DNA from 3 places in the Chryseomicrobium aureum genome. Region 3 is predicted to be linked to each of the others. Evidence: a T-box and tRNA genes for the amino acid it is inferred to sense, from the RefSeq annotation. Region 3 holds a T-box; the other regions hold tRNA genes.
What was found. The T-box of region 3 lies ahead of pheS (phenylalanine--tRNA ligase subunit alpha). A T-box ahead of a tRNA ligase gene usually reads a tRNA of that ligase, here a tRNA-Phe.
Positions count from the first base shown of each region.

Region 1: it has a tRNA-Phe gene. The T-box ahead of pheS (phenylalanine--tRNA ligase subunit alpha) is inferred to sense a tRNA for this amino acid. The anticodon was not compared.
Region 2: it has a tRNA-Phe gene. The T-box ahead of pheS (phenylalanine--tRNA ligase subunit alpha) is inferred to sense a tRNA for this amino acid. The anticodon was not compared.

Region 1 is NZ_CP171117.1:1,700,579-1,704,836, reverse strand. It holds rRNA gene ACF3OH_RS08965 (23S ribosomal RNA) at 1-80, shown strand, start outside; rRNA gene rrf (5S ribosomal RNA) at 328-443, shown strand; tRNA gene ACF3OH_RS08955 (tRNA-Val) at 447-522, shown strand; tRNA gene ACF3OH_RS08950 (tRNA-Thr) at 574-649, shown strand; tRNA gene ACF3OH_RS08945 (tRNA-Lys) at 658-733, shown strand; tRNA gene ACF3OH_RS08940 (tRNA-Leu) at 748-832, shown strand; tRNA gene ACF3OH_RS08935 (tRNA-Gly) at 856-930, shown strand; tRNA gene ACF3OH_RS08930 (tRNA-Leu) at 963-1,051, shown strand; tRNA gene ACF3OH_RS08925 (tRNA-Arg) at 1,062-1,138, shown strand; tRNA gene ACF3OH_RS08920 (tRNA-Pro) at 1,144-1,220, shown strand; tRNA gene ACF3OH_RS08915 (tRNA-Ala) at 1,242-1,317, shown strand; tRNA gene ACF3OH_RS08910 (tRNA-Met) at 1,338-1,411, shown strand; tRNA gene ACF3OH_RS08905 (tRNA-Ile) at 1,418-1,494, shown strand; tRNA gene ACF3OH_RS08900 (tRNA-Ser) at 1,510-1,602, shown strand; tRNA gene ACF3OH_RS08895 (tRNA-Met) at 1,661-1,737, shown strand; tRNA gene ACF3OH_RS08890 (tRNA-Asp) at 1,740-1,815, shown strand; tRNA gene ACF3OH_RS08885 (tRNA-Phe) at 1,838-1,913, shown strand; tRNA gene ACF3OH_RS08880 (tRNA-Gly) at 1,917-1,990, shown strand; tRNA gene ACF3OH_RS08875 (tRNA-Ile) at 1,994-2,070, shown strand; tRNA gene ACF3OH_RS08870 (tRNA-Asn) at 2,076-2,151, shown strand; tRNA gene ACF3OH_RS08865 (tRNA-Ser) at 2,157-2,247, shown strand; tRNA gene ACF3OH_RS08860 (tRNA-Glu) at 2,257-2,328, shown strand; gene ACF3OH_RS08855 (ammonium transporter) at 2,452-3,726, opposite strand; gene ACF3OH_RS08850 (P-II family nitrogen regulator) at 3,739-4,080, opposite strand.
Region 2 is NZ_CP171117.1:797,034-801,291, forward strand. It holds rRNA gene ACF3OH_RS04285 (23S ribosomal RNA) at 1-1,026, shown strand, start outside; rRNA gene rrf (5S ribosomal RNA) at 1,291-1,406, shown strand; tRNA gene ACF3OH_RS04295 (tRNA-Asn) at 1,416-1,490, shown strand; tRNA gene ACF3OH_RS04300 (tRNA-Ser) at 1,497-1,587, shown strand; tRNA gene ACF3OH_RS04305 (tRNA-Glu) at 1,607-1,681, shown strand; tRNA gene ACF3OH_RS04310 (tRNA-Val) at 1,689-1,764, shown strand; tRNA gene ACF3OH_RS04315 (tRNA-Met) at 1,786-1,862, shown strand; tRNA gene ACF3OH_RS04320 (tRNA-Asp) at 1,864-1,939, shown strand; tRNA gene ACF3OH_RS04325 (tRNA-Phe) at 1,993-2,068, shown strand; tRNA gene ACF3OH_RS04330 (tRNA-Thr) at 2,076-2,151, shown strand; tRNA gene ACF3OH_RS04335 (tRNA-Tyr) at 2,160-2,243, shown strand; tRNA gene ACF3OH_RS04340 (tRNA-Trp) at 2,255-2,328, shown strand; tRNA gene ACF3OH_RS04345 (tRNA-His) at 2,351-2,426, shown strand; tRNA gene ACF3OH_RS04350 (tRNA-His) at 2,473-2,545, shown strand; tRNA gene ACF3OH_RS04355 (tRNA-Gln) at 2,553-2,627, shown strand; tRNA gene ACF3OH_RS04360 (tRNA-Gly) at 2,632-2,706, shown strand; tRNA gene ACF3OH_RS04365 (tRNA-Cys) at 2,714-2,787, shown strand; tRNA gene ACF3OH_RS04370 (tRNA-Leu) at 2,794-2,877, shown strand; gene ACF3OH_RS04375 (MFS transporter) at 2,964-4,145, shown strand.
Region 3 is NZ_CP171117.1:1,577,611-1,581,868, reverse strand. It holds gene argF (ornithine carbamoyltransferase) at 1-449, shown strand, start outside; gene ACF3OH_RS08285 (TrmH family RNA methyltransferase) at 754-1,518, shown strand; T-box leader at 1,556-1,778, shown strand; gene pheS (phenylalanine--tRNA ligase subunit alpha) at 1,822-2,859, shown strand; gene pheT (phenylalanine--tRNA ligase subunit beta) at 2,872-4,258, shown strand, end outside.

The DNA of each region.
Region 1 (4,258 bases), 120 kb from region 3:
CGATGAGGTAGATAGGTTCGGGGTGGAAGCACGGCGACGTGTGGAGCTGACGAATACTAATCGATCGAGGACTTAACCAAAATTTTAGATGTGGCGGCGACTGTCCAGAAATGCCGAGATAAGATGGCAGACACAGCGAGGTTCTACCTCGATGGGGCTGACAGCTTGTGGAGTGTATTTCTAGGAGCCAGAACTCGATTCCATATCTGAACACAATCAATTGTCATTCTATCCAGTTTTGAAAGAACAAATTTTATTGAGAAAACACTTGTAATACCGGGTGGGTTTGATATAATAAACCTTGTCTTTCAACAAATGAATAGCCAGTCTAGTGATGATGGCGAAGAGGTCACACCCGTTCCCATACCGAACACGGAAGTTAAGCTCTTCAGCGCCGATGGTAGTTGGGGGTCTCCCCCTGTGAGAGTAGGACGTCGCTAGGCAATGGAGGATTAGCTCAGCTGGGAGAGCACCTGCCTTACAAGCAGGGGGTCGGCGGTTCGATCCCGTCATCCTCCACCATTTATTTAAAAAGTGAAATAGCTTGGGCTATGTAACTAGATTCAACACCGTGCCGGTGTAGCTCAACTGGTAGAGCAACTGACTTGTAATCAGTAGGTTGAGGGTTCAAGTCCTTTCGCCGGCACCACTTCAAGAGAGCCATTAGCTCAGTTGGTAGAGCATCTGACTTTTAATCAGAGGGTCGAAGGTTCGAGTCCTTCATGGCTCACCATTTTATATGAACATGCGGGTGTGGCGGAACTGGCAGACGCACTAGACTTAGGATCTAGCGCCGCAAGGCGTGGGGGTTCGACTCCCTTCACCCGCACCATTTTCATATGACATGTATACAATGCGGAAGTAGTTCAGTGGTAGAACACCACCTTGCCAAGGTGGGGGTCGCGAGTTCGAACCTCGTCTTCCGCTCCATATTTCTTAAATGCCTTACATACAATACCCTTGCCGGGGTGGCGGAACTGGCAGACGCACAGGACTTAAAATCCTGCGGTAGGTGACTACCGTACCGGTTCGATTCCGGTCCTCGGCACCACTTATATTATGCGCCCGTAGCTCAATTGGATAGAGCGTCTGACTACGGATCAGAAGGTTGTGGGTTCGACTCCTGCCGGGCGCGCCATAATACGAGAAGTAGCTCAGCTTGGTAGAGCACTTGGTTTGGGACCAAGGGGTCGCAGGTTCGAATCCTGTCTTCTCGACCATTTAAACCTGATACCCATTATGGGGCCTTAGCTCAGCTGGGAGAGCGCCTGCCTTGCACGCAGGAGGTCAGCGGTTCGATCCCGCTAGGCTCCACCAATTATTCTTATACTTATTATGGCGGCCTAGCTCAGCTGGCTAGAGCGTACGGTTCATACCCGTGAGGTCGGGGGTTCGATCCCCTCGGCCGCCATCTTAAGGACCTTTAGCTCAGTTGGTTAGAGCAGACGGCTCATAACCGTCCGGTCGCAGGTTCGAGTCCTGCAAGGTCCACCAGTATAATCACACAGCGGAGGTATACCCAAGTCCGGCTGAAGGGATCGGTCTTGAAAACCGACAGGCGGGTCAAACCGCGCGGGGGTTCGAATCCCTCTACCTCCTCCATTTTTTAAAGCTACTGGGTAATGAAGCTTAGCTTTCACTAGAAACAGAATAATATTGTCGCGGGGTGGAGCAGCTCGGTAGCTCGTCGGGCTCATAACCCGAAGGTCGCAGGTTCAAATCCTGCCCCCGCAACCAATGGTCCCGTGGTGTAGCGGTTAACATGCCTGCCTGTCACGCAGGAGATCGCGGGTTCGATTCCCGTCGGGACCGCCATTTTTTTGAAAAATACATAATCGGCTCAGTAGCTCAGTTGGTAGAGCAAAGGACTGAAAATCCTTGTGTCGGCGGTTCGATTCCGTCCTGAGCCACCATTTGCGGGTGTAGTTTAGTGGTAAAACCCCAGCCTTCCAAGCTGGTGATGAGGGTTCGATTCCCTTCACCCGCTCCAAATGGGCCTATAGCTCAGCTGGTTAGAGCGCACGCCTGATAAGCGTGAGGTCGATGGTTCGAGTCCATTTAGGCCCACCATGTATTCCGAAGTAGCTCAGTTGGTAGAGCATCCGGCTGTTAACCGGCAGGTCGCAGGTTCGAGTCCTGCCTTCGGAGCCATTGATGGGGAAGTACTCAAGTGGCTGAAGAGGCGCCCCTGCTAAGGGTGTAGGTCGGGCAACCGGCGCGAGGGTTCAAATCCCTCCTTCTCCGCCATCATGCATTGGCCCCTTGGTCAAGCGGTTAAGACACCGCCCTTTCACGGCGGTAACACGGGTTCGAATCCCGTAGGGGTCATCGCAAAAAGCAGATTCTTCTTTAATGAAGGATGTGCTTTTTATTTGTAATAAAGCGATACATTTTAAAGCCAGTAGAAGCTCTGATAGAATCAGAGTCTCTACTGGCTTTTTGTAAATTAAATCAGGAATAAGATTTTCCTAACTCTGTTAAGCGCTGTGCGAATGGTTCAGTACGATCAAATGCTGCTCCGTAAGTTTCTCGCACTTCATAAGCACTAGTGCCATGTTCTACATAATCCAGACCTGTAACTTCTTCTTCCTCAGATACACGGATTCCGCTAATGCCCTTCGTCACTAAAACAACTCCTGCCGTTGATACGGATACCCAAGCGATTACAGCTAGTACTCCAACAAGCTGAATACCAAGTAAAGAAACACTTCCGGTTGTAAAGAGGCCCGATGCTGTATCGAACAGTCCTACTGCAAGCGTTCCCCATACACCAATAATTCCGTGAACTGTAATTGCACCGACTGGATCGTCTACGCGAAGTTTTGCATCCAGTAGTCGAATTCCCTCTGTCATTACAATTCCTGCAATAAAACCAATTATTATCGCAGAAGGGAGGCTCACATTAGCTGCTCCTGCAGTGATTCCCACAAGTCCACTTAATGCTCCATTCAGAGTAAGTGAAGCATCGATTTGACCGTAGCGGAGTTTCGTGTATAGTGCAGTTGAGACGACACCTGCTGATGCAGCCAGTAATGTATTTGTGATAATTGAAGGGACTACAGCAGGATCTGCCGCTAAAGTACTTGCTCCATTGAATCCAAACCAACCCAACCATAGAATGAATACACCTAATGCGCCAAGAGGAATACTATGACCTGGGATGACATTTACTTTTTTCCCTGTGTATTTACCAATACGTGGGCCTAAAATTGCCGCTGCAACAAGAGCTCCAGTAGCACCGGTCAAGTGGACAACTGTTGAGCCTGCAAAATCTATAAAACCTAATTGTGCAAGCCAACCACCAGACCAAATCCAGTGGCCAACAACTGGGTAAATAACGGTAACCATTGCAATGGTTAGAACAAAGTAAGCAGATAGTTTCATGCGTTCAGCAACAGCCCCTGAAATGATTGTTGCTGCAGTGGCAGCGAATACGGCTTGGAAGACGAAGAATGCAATATCATCGACTCCTGTAAGTGCAAATCCACTCGTCCCAATCAAACCATTGAATGAATCACCGAACATGAGTGCATAGCCTACTACAAAATAGAGAAGAGAAGCAATAGAGACGGTAATAAAGTTTTTCATGAGTATGTTTACAGTGTTCTTTGATCGAGTAAAACCAGATTCGACCATTGCAAATCCAGCATGCATAAAGAAAACAAGAATTGTACCAAGCATGATCCACAGCATATTAATAGATGATTGTAAAAGTTCAGGTGTCATTAGATTTCCTCCTTAGTGGACCGCAACGGTGCCCGTCTCTTTTGTGCGAATACGAATTGCTTCTTCAACTGGGTAAATAAAAATTTTCCCATCTCCAACTTTGCCAGTAGAGGCATGTTCTACGATCAGCTCTGTCAATGACTTTACTTCCGTGTCATCGACAACCATTTCAAGTTTCAATTTTGTATGAAACTCCATCTCATATTTATTACCTCGGAACAGACCTGTGCGACCTTCTTGTTTTCCAATCCCAGCTACCTCACTCACGCTAAATCCATCAATTCCGTGTAAAGCCAATGCTTGTCGAATCTGTGGGAAGACATCTGGTCGAACAATTGCCTCTATCTTTTTCATACTTGCACCTCCAATGTTAGAATATATAACATCATAAAATTAATTTTCTGAAAAATCAAGCATTATTTTTAAAATGATGTAAAGAAAGTTGACATGAAGTATTTTTCAGGAAGTTTTCGAGTCTAAAGTGTGCGAGCAAATCCGGAAAAGAGTAAAATGAAGATAGTGTGAAGTGTAA
Region 2 (4,258 bases), 780 kb from region 3:
CGAAGGTGCGAATTGAAGCCCCAGTAAACGGCGGCCGTAACTATAACGGTCCTAAGGTAGCGAAATTCCTTGTCGGGTAAGTTCCGACCCGCACGAAAGGCGTAACGATCTGGGCACTGTCTCAACGAGAGACTCGGTGAAATTATAGTACCTGTGAAGATGCAGGTTACCCGCGACAGGACGGAAAGACCCCGTGGAGCTTTACTGTAGCCTGATATTGAACTTTGGTGCAACTTGTACAGGATAGGTAGGAGCCTAAGAGCCCGGAGCGCCAGCTTCGGAGGAGGCGTCGGTGGGATACTACCCTGGTTGTATTGAAGTTCTAACCCATGCCCGTGACCCGGGCAGGAGACAGTGTCAGGCGGACAGTTTGACTGGGGCGGTCGCCTCCTAAAGTGTAACGGAGGCGCCCAAAGGTTCCCTCAGAATGGTTGGAAATCATTCGAAGAGTGTAAAGGCAGAAGGGAGCTTGACTGCGAGACCTACAAGTCGAGCAGGGTCGAAAGACGGGCTTAGTGATCCGGTGGTTCCGCATGGAAGGGCCATCGCTCAACGGATAAAAGCTACCCCGGGGATAACAGGCTTATCTCCCCCAAGAGTCCACATCGACGGGGAGGTTTGGCACCTCGATGTCGGCTCATCGCATCCTGGGGCTGTAGTCGGTCCCAAGGGTTGGGCTGTTCGCCCATTAAAGCGGTACGCGAGCTGGGTTCAGAACGTCGTGAGACAGTTCGGTCCCTATCCGTCGTGGGCGTAGGAAATTTGAGAGGAGCTGTCCTTAGTACGAGAGGACCGGGATGGACACACCGCTGGTGTACCAGTTGTCTTGCCAAAGGCATCGCTGGGTAGCTATGTGTGGACGGGATAAGTGCTGAAAGCATCTAAGCATGAAGCCCCCCTCAAGATGAGATTTCCCATTACGCAAGTAAGTAAGATCCCTCAAAGACGATGAGGTAGATAGGTTCGGGGTGGAAGCACGGCGACGTGTGGAGCTGACGAATACTAATCGATCGAGGACTTAACCAAAAAACGAGATGTGAAGTGACCTGCGCAAGAAACTCCGAGTAGATCGGACGTGCACGAGAAGACGGTCTTCGTCTTATCGGGTGCGGCCGGTCTGGGAGCGTGTTTCTAGGTCACGGAACTCGACAACATTTAGATGTGGATTCGATTCCACAACTGAACACAATCAATTGTCATTCTATCCAGTTTTGAAAGAACAAATTTTATTGAGAAAACACTTGTAATACTGAGTGGGTTTGATATAATAAGTCTTGTCTTTCAAATAAGTCTAGTGATGATGGCGAAGAGGTCACACCCGTTCCCATACCGAACACGGAAGTTAAGCTCTTCAGCGCCGATGGTAGTTGGGGGTCTCCCCCTGTGAGAGTAGGACGTCGCTAGGCATTATTTATTCCGAAGTAGCTCAGTGGTAGAGCAACCGGCTGTTAACCGGTTGGTCGTAGGTTCGAGTCCTACCTTCGGAGCCATTCTATGGAGAGCTGTCCGAGTGGCCGAAGGAGCACGATTGGAAATCGTGTATACGTTAATCGCGTATCAAGGGTTCAAATCCCTTGCTCTCCGCCATAGAGCTCTTACAAACAATGGCCCCTTGGTCAAGCGGTTAAGACACCGCCCTTTCACGGCGGTAACACGGGTTCGAATCCCGTAGGGGTCACCATTCATACGGAGGATTAGCTCAGCTGGGAGAGCACCTGCCTTACAAGCAGGGGGTCGGCGGTTCGATCCCGTCATCCTCCACCATTTATTTTTTATTAGTATTGTCGCGGGGTGGAGCAGCTCGGTAGCTCGTCGGGCTCATAACCCGAAGGTCGCAGGTTCAAATCCTGCCCCCGCAACCAAGGTCCCGTGGTGTAGCGGTTAACATGCCTGCCTGTCACGCAGGAGATCGCGGGTTCGATTCCCGTCGGGACCGCCATTTTTTAATAAGTAGATTTTACATAAGCCATATCGCTTACATAAAATCTTGTTGGCTCAGTAGCTCAGTTGGTAGAGCAAAGGACTGAAAATCCTTGTGTCGGCGGTTCGATTCCGTCCTGAGCCACCATTTTTAGGCCGGTGTAGCTCAACTGGTAGAGCAACTGACTTGTAATCAGTAGGTTGAGGGTTCAAGTCCTTTCGCCGGCACCATAGTTTGTGGAGGGGTAGCGAAGTGGCTAAACGCGGCGGACTGTAAATCCGCTCCTTAGGGTTCGGCGGTTCGAATCCGTCCCCCTCCACCATTTTTTTATTTAGGGGCATAGTTTAAAGGTAGAACTACGGTCTCCAAAACCGTCAGTGTGGGTTCGATTCCTACTGCCCCTGCCAATTCTTACATTGATAAATCGTGGCGGTCGTGGCGAAGTGGTTAACGCACCGGATTGTGATTCCGGCACTCGGGGGTTCAATTCCCCTCGGTCGCCCCATTATTTGTCTTTTTTTATTTGTCTTGATATAGTTTTTATAATCGTGGCGGTCGTGGCGAAGTGGTTAACGCACCGGATTGTGATTCCGGCATTCGGGGGTTCAATTCCCCTCGGTCGCCCTTTTGATGGGGTATAGCCAAGCGGTAAGGCAACGGATTTTGATTCCGTCATGCCTAGGTTCGAATCCTAGTACCCCAGCCATTTTGCGGAAGTAGTTCAGTGGTAGAACACCACCTTGCCAAGGTGGGGGTCGCGAGTTCGAACCTCGTCTTCCGCTCCAAAAAATTGGCGGCATAGCCAAGTGGTAAGGCACAGGTCTGCAACACCTTTATCACCGGTTCAAATCCGGTTGCCGCCTCCATATAGCGCCGGTGTGGCGGAATTGGCAGACGCGCTGGACTCAAAATCCAGTTCCTTCACGGGAGTGTCGGTTCGACCCCGACCGCCGGTATATTATGTAGTACGACTCTACCTCTGCCAGGTAGAGTTTTTTTATTTGGTTTTTGGGTAGTTAAGTTTGAAAGAGGTGTTGTAGAAATGGAACGACAAAAGTTATGGACGCGAAACTTTATTCTTATTTCGAGTGTCAATTTTCTACTGACACTCGTTTTTTTCTTATTAGTTGTGATCATTGGTCTTTATGCTGTTGATTCGTTTAAAGCCACAACGAGCCAAGCTGGTTTGGTTACTGGAATTTTTATTGTAGGAACCTTGATCGGTCGATTGCTCATCGGTGGAAAGATTGATGAGATTGGACGAAAAAAGACATTACTTATTGGGTTTATTTTGTTTAATGCAGTCACTTTGTTGTACTTTGTGCAGGTAGACATAACGATTTTATTACTTACGCGCCTGTTGCATGGTATTTCACTTGGAATTGCAAGTACAGCTGCAGCAACGATGGTAGCTTCTATTATTCCAATGGCAAGACGTGGAGAAGGGATCGGCTATTTTAGTATGAGTTCAACCCTAGCTACAGCAATTGGTCCGTTTGTTGGATTAATGCTGACACGCGTAACTACTTTCCCTGTAATTTTTTTGATTTGTTTCATTGTAGGAGTAGTTGGTTTAGTCATTGCTTCATTAGTTCAAGTACCTCCAGTAAAAGCTTTAAAGGATGAAAAGGAAACATCATTCTCAATCCGAAGTCTTATCGAACCAAAGGCAGTTCCTATAGCATTTGTAACACTTGTTATTGCGTTCTGCTTCTCGAGCGTTTTATCATTCATGAATTTCTATGCAATTGATTTAGACTTGATTGAGGCTGCCAGTGTCTTCTTCTTGGTGTATGCTCTATCCGTTCTTATTTCAAGGCCATTTACAGGGCGTTTAATGGATCGAAAGGGAGCAAACTATGTAATGTATCCTGCGTTTGTTTTATTAGCGTTAGGTCTTTATCTATTAAGTACAGCTACAAGCTCCCTTACGTTCTTGATAGCTGCAAGCTTGATTGGTTTCGGATTTGGAAACATGCAATCTTGTACACAAGCAATCGCAGTTAAGCTGACGCCGATGCATCGTATGGGCATGGCTACATCTACATTCTTTATTTTCTTGGATGCTGGGCTTGGTTTTGGGCCATATTTATTAGGAATCATGTTAGGGTTTTTAACGTATGCCGAGATGTACTTTGTGTTAAGCATTGTTGCACTCAGTGCTGTTTTGCTTTACTTCTTTGTGTATGGGAAAAAGGACAAAGAGTATCAGCAAATTTACTAGCTATTGCAGATACCATTAGAATTTGCTATAGTGAGGTTCATATAGAAGAGTCTTTGAAGTGGTCAAGTACGTAATGTAAACGTTCAGAAAGTGCAGTGAGTGATGAGAGCTGC
Region 3 (4,258 bases):
GAGATGGCAACAATGTCGCGCACTCTTTAGCCATTGCCGCAGCGCACATGGGGATGCATATTCATATCGCATCTCCGAGAGAGTATGAACCTGTTGAGTGGATCAGTGAAAAGATCTCAAAACTTGCCATTACCAATGGAGGGTCATACGCAGTGACAAGTAATCCTGTGGAAGCTGTGAAATCTGCCGACTGTATCTACACAGATGTGTGGACATCGATGGGACAGGAACAAGAAGCGGAAGCACGACTTGCAGCATTTGAACAATTCCAAGTAAATGATCACTTAGTTGCGCATGCAAAGTCGGATTATGTATTTTTACACTGTCTTCCTGCGCACCGCGAAGAAGAAGTGACAGCGAGTGTGATAGATGGACCGAATTCTTATGTATTCCAACAAGCTGAAAATCGTTTACATGCACAAAAGGCAGTACTAGCCTCACTCTTATAATTTTCTAAAACGGCAGGTGTCCGCTATAGAACATTCGTGCCAGAGGGCATAAAAATAAGTACATAAAAATGGCCCGGGAGACGCTGGGCCATTTTTTAATGGATTGCTTTTTCAAGCAATTTAACAGCATCCTCGATCATCGAGTAGATGTCTTCGGAAGTGGAACCTGCGACACTTGATGAGATTGATTCGCGAATTTGAAAAGCCATTTCATCATCCCTCCGTTTCCTGTATAGTATGTTTTCTGATAGTCTTTTTTATACAAAAAGGTATGATACACTGAAAGAAAAAATAGGAGGCTTTTATGAAGCGCATCGAATCAAAAAGCAATGCACTCGTCAAGCATTGGAAGAAGCTTGTAACCGTTCGCAAAGAACGTGAAAAAACAAAAGAATTTCTTGTAGAAGGTCATCATCTAGTAGAAGAAGCACTCAAGGTGCCTGGTATGGTCAAACACATTATGATGGGCGACCATGCTACTCTCGATCATAAATGGCAGACCGAGGACATTCAACTGCTTGAAATCAGTCCAGAAGTTGTCCAGGAACTAGCAGATACGGAACATACTCAAGGGATTTTCGCACATTGCCAACAACCTGCATATAAGCTCGCACTCAGCGCATGGTCTCGTGTATTGCTGATTGACGCTGTGCAAGACCCAGGAAATGTCGGAACTATGATCCGCACGGCAGATGCAGCAGGAGTGGATGCTGTGATTTTAGGCAAAGGAAGTGCAGATGCATTTAATCCGAAAACCCTGCGTTCAGCACAAGGCTCAACATTCCATTTACCTGTTGTGAAAGCGGACCTCGAAGACTGGATCGCCAATTTAGCAGATGAAGGATTTGTCTTGATTGGAACTGCTCTAGAAGGTGCCAAGAATTATAAAGATGTCGCACCTTCTGACAAAATGGCGTTCATCTTAGGGAATGAAGGAGCGGGCGTGCAAGCGAACCTTTTAGAACAAGTGGATGCACGCGTGAAAATTCCGATTTATGGACAAGCAGAGTCGTTGAATGTAGCCATTGCCTCTGCCATCGTACTCTATCACTTCGGTGAAAAAGCTTGATATTCCTAGAACTGACTCGTATAATGAGTATGAAAATACAACAGCAATGACCGGGAAAAGTATAAGAAGAGCACAATGGCTCAGGGAGAATGTGGCTAGACTGAAACCACTTCCCATTGTCTTCTTAGAAGTTCACCCCAGGTAGCTGCCACTTGGACCAGAAATGTAAAGGTGGCCGGTTCCGAGCCGTTATTCGTTTGAGTGATGATGCTTTGAGCATGATAACTAGGGTGGTACCGCGATGATAACTCGTCCCTTTTTGGGGCGAGTTTTTTGTTTTGTCAAAATAAGGAGGAATCGACAATGGAAGCACAACTTTCCGCGTTAAAACAAGAAGTTCTTGAAAAAATCCAAGCCGCTTCAACAGTCAAAGAATTGCAAGACGTCCGTGTAGCTTATCTCGGAAAAAAAGGGCCTATCACGGATCTATTAAAAGGCATGGGGAAACTTCCTGCTGAAGAACGACCGAAGATGGGGGCGCTTGTTAATGAGATGCGCCAAGAAGTCACGGCTGTTTTAGATGCACGTATGACAGAACTTGAAGCGGCTGCAGTGGAAGCGCAACTTGCGAATGAGACAATCGACGTCACGTTACCAGGTCGTCCTGTACAAATCGGGAATCACCATCCATTAACAAAAGTCATCGAAGAAATTGAAGACTTGTTCATCGGTATGGGCTATGAAATCGCAGAAGGACCAGAAGTAGAGAAAGACTACTATAACTTTGAAGCACTGAACCTTCCAAAAGGTCACCCAGCACGTGATATGCAAGACTCGTTCTATATTTCAGAAGAGCTTTTATTACGTACACATACGTCACCCGTGCAAGCACGTACGATGGAAAAGAAAAAAGGGGAGCCGATTCGCATCATCTGTCCAGGTAAGGTATTCCGACGTGACAACGATGACGCAACACACTCACACCAGTTCATGCAGATTGAAGGACTTGTCATTGGCGAAAATATTCGCATGACGGACTTAAAAGGAACACTCGACTTACTCGGCAAGAAAATGTTCGGCTCAGACCGTGAAATTCGTCTACGCCCAAGCTTCTTCCCGTTCACAGAGCCATCCGTTGAAATGGATATCTCGTGTTTCAAATGTGGCGGTTCAGGATGTTCTGTATGTAAGCGCACTGGCTGGATTGAGATTTTAGGGGCCGGAATGGTTCATCCGAATGTTTTAGAGATGGCAGGATACGACCCGGAGAAAGTATCGGGATTTGCATTCGGAATCGGAGCAGAGCGCATTGCGATGCTGAAATACGGAGTCGAAGATATTCGTCACTTCTATACAAACGATATGCGGTTCATTCAACAGTTTGAACGCACGGAAGGGTAAGGTGGAAAGCATATGTTAGTATCACTAAATTGGTTAGCAAACTACGTCGATCTTTCAGGCGAAAACCCGTCTGAACTCGCTGAAAAAATTACGCGTTCTGGCATTGAAGTCGATGCACTCGAAGTTCGTTCACAAGATATGAAAAATATTGTGGTTGGGCATGTTGTTTCCAAAGAGAAGCACCCGGAAGCAGATAAATTAAACATCTGCCAAGTCAATGTAGGAGCAGACGAATTGTCGCAAATCGTGTGTGGCGCACCAAACGTCGATGCAGGACAAAAAGTCATAGTCGCCGTTCCAGGCGCACGTCTACCAGGCGGTTTCAAAATTAAAAAAGCAAAATTACGTGGGCAAGAATCGCATGGTATGATCTGTTCGCTTCAAGAGTTAGGCATCGAAGGGAAAGCAGTACCAAAAGCATTTGCAGATGGCATTTTTGTATTGCCGGAAGAGGCGGAAATCGGAGCAGATGCGCTTGAGTATTTATCACTCCACGACACAGTGTTGGAGCTCGGCTTGACTCCAAACCGTGCAGACGCGATGAGCATGCTTGGTGTGGCCTATGAAGTAGCAGCGATTTTAGGGAAAGACGTGAAACTTCCAGAAATTAGCTACACAGAAGGCTCTGAAAAAGCGGCAGATTACTTAGCATTAGAGGTGCAGGCGAAAGACGCAAACCCTTACTATAGTGCAAAAGTCATTAAAGATGTCCAAGTCGGACCATCCCCACAATGGCTACAAAACCGTTTGATGGCGGTTGGTGTACGTCCACACAACAATGTTGTTGACGTCACGAACTATGTCTTGATGGAATATGGTCAGCCACTACATGCGTTTGACTATGACCGATTGGAAACGAAAAAAATCGTTGTTCGTATGGCATCGGAAGGCGAAAAAATCACAACGCTCGATGATCAAGAACGCACGCTTGCGGAGACGGACCTTGTGATTACAAATGGTGAAGTACCTGTTGCAGTTGCGGGTGTCATGGGCGGTGCAAATAGTGAAGTAAGTGACGAGACGACAACGATCGTTCTTGAGTCTGCTTATTTCACAGGCAGTTTTGTTCGTCAAACGTCGAAGAAACTTGGCCTTCGTTCGGATGCATCGGCACGTTTTGAAAAAGGTGTCGACCCGAACCGTGTAGAAGCAGCAGCAGAGCGAGCGGCACAACTACTTGCAGAACTTGCGGGTGGAACAGTGTTAACAGGCTCAGTTGTTGTCGATGAACTCGATAAAACACCGAAAAAAGTCATAGTGTCTCCAGACTTCATAAACGAACGTTTAGGGATGAAAATCTCATTGGATGAAATGCAGCACATTTTGACACGTCTACAATTCCCGTTTGAGGTTGCAAACGGCTTGTTCTATATTGACGCCCCAACTCGTCGCCAAGATA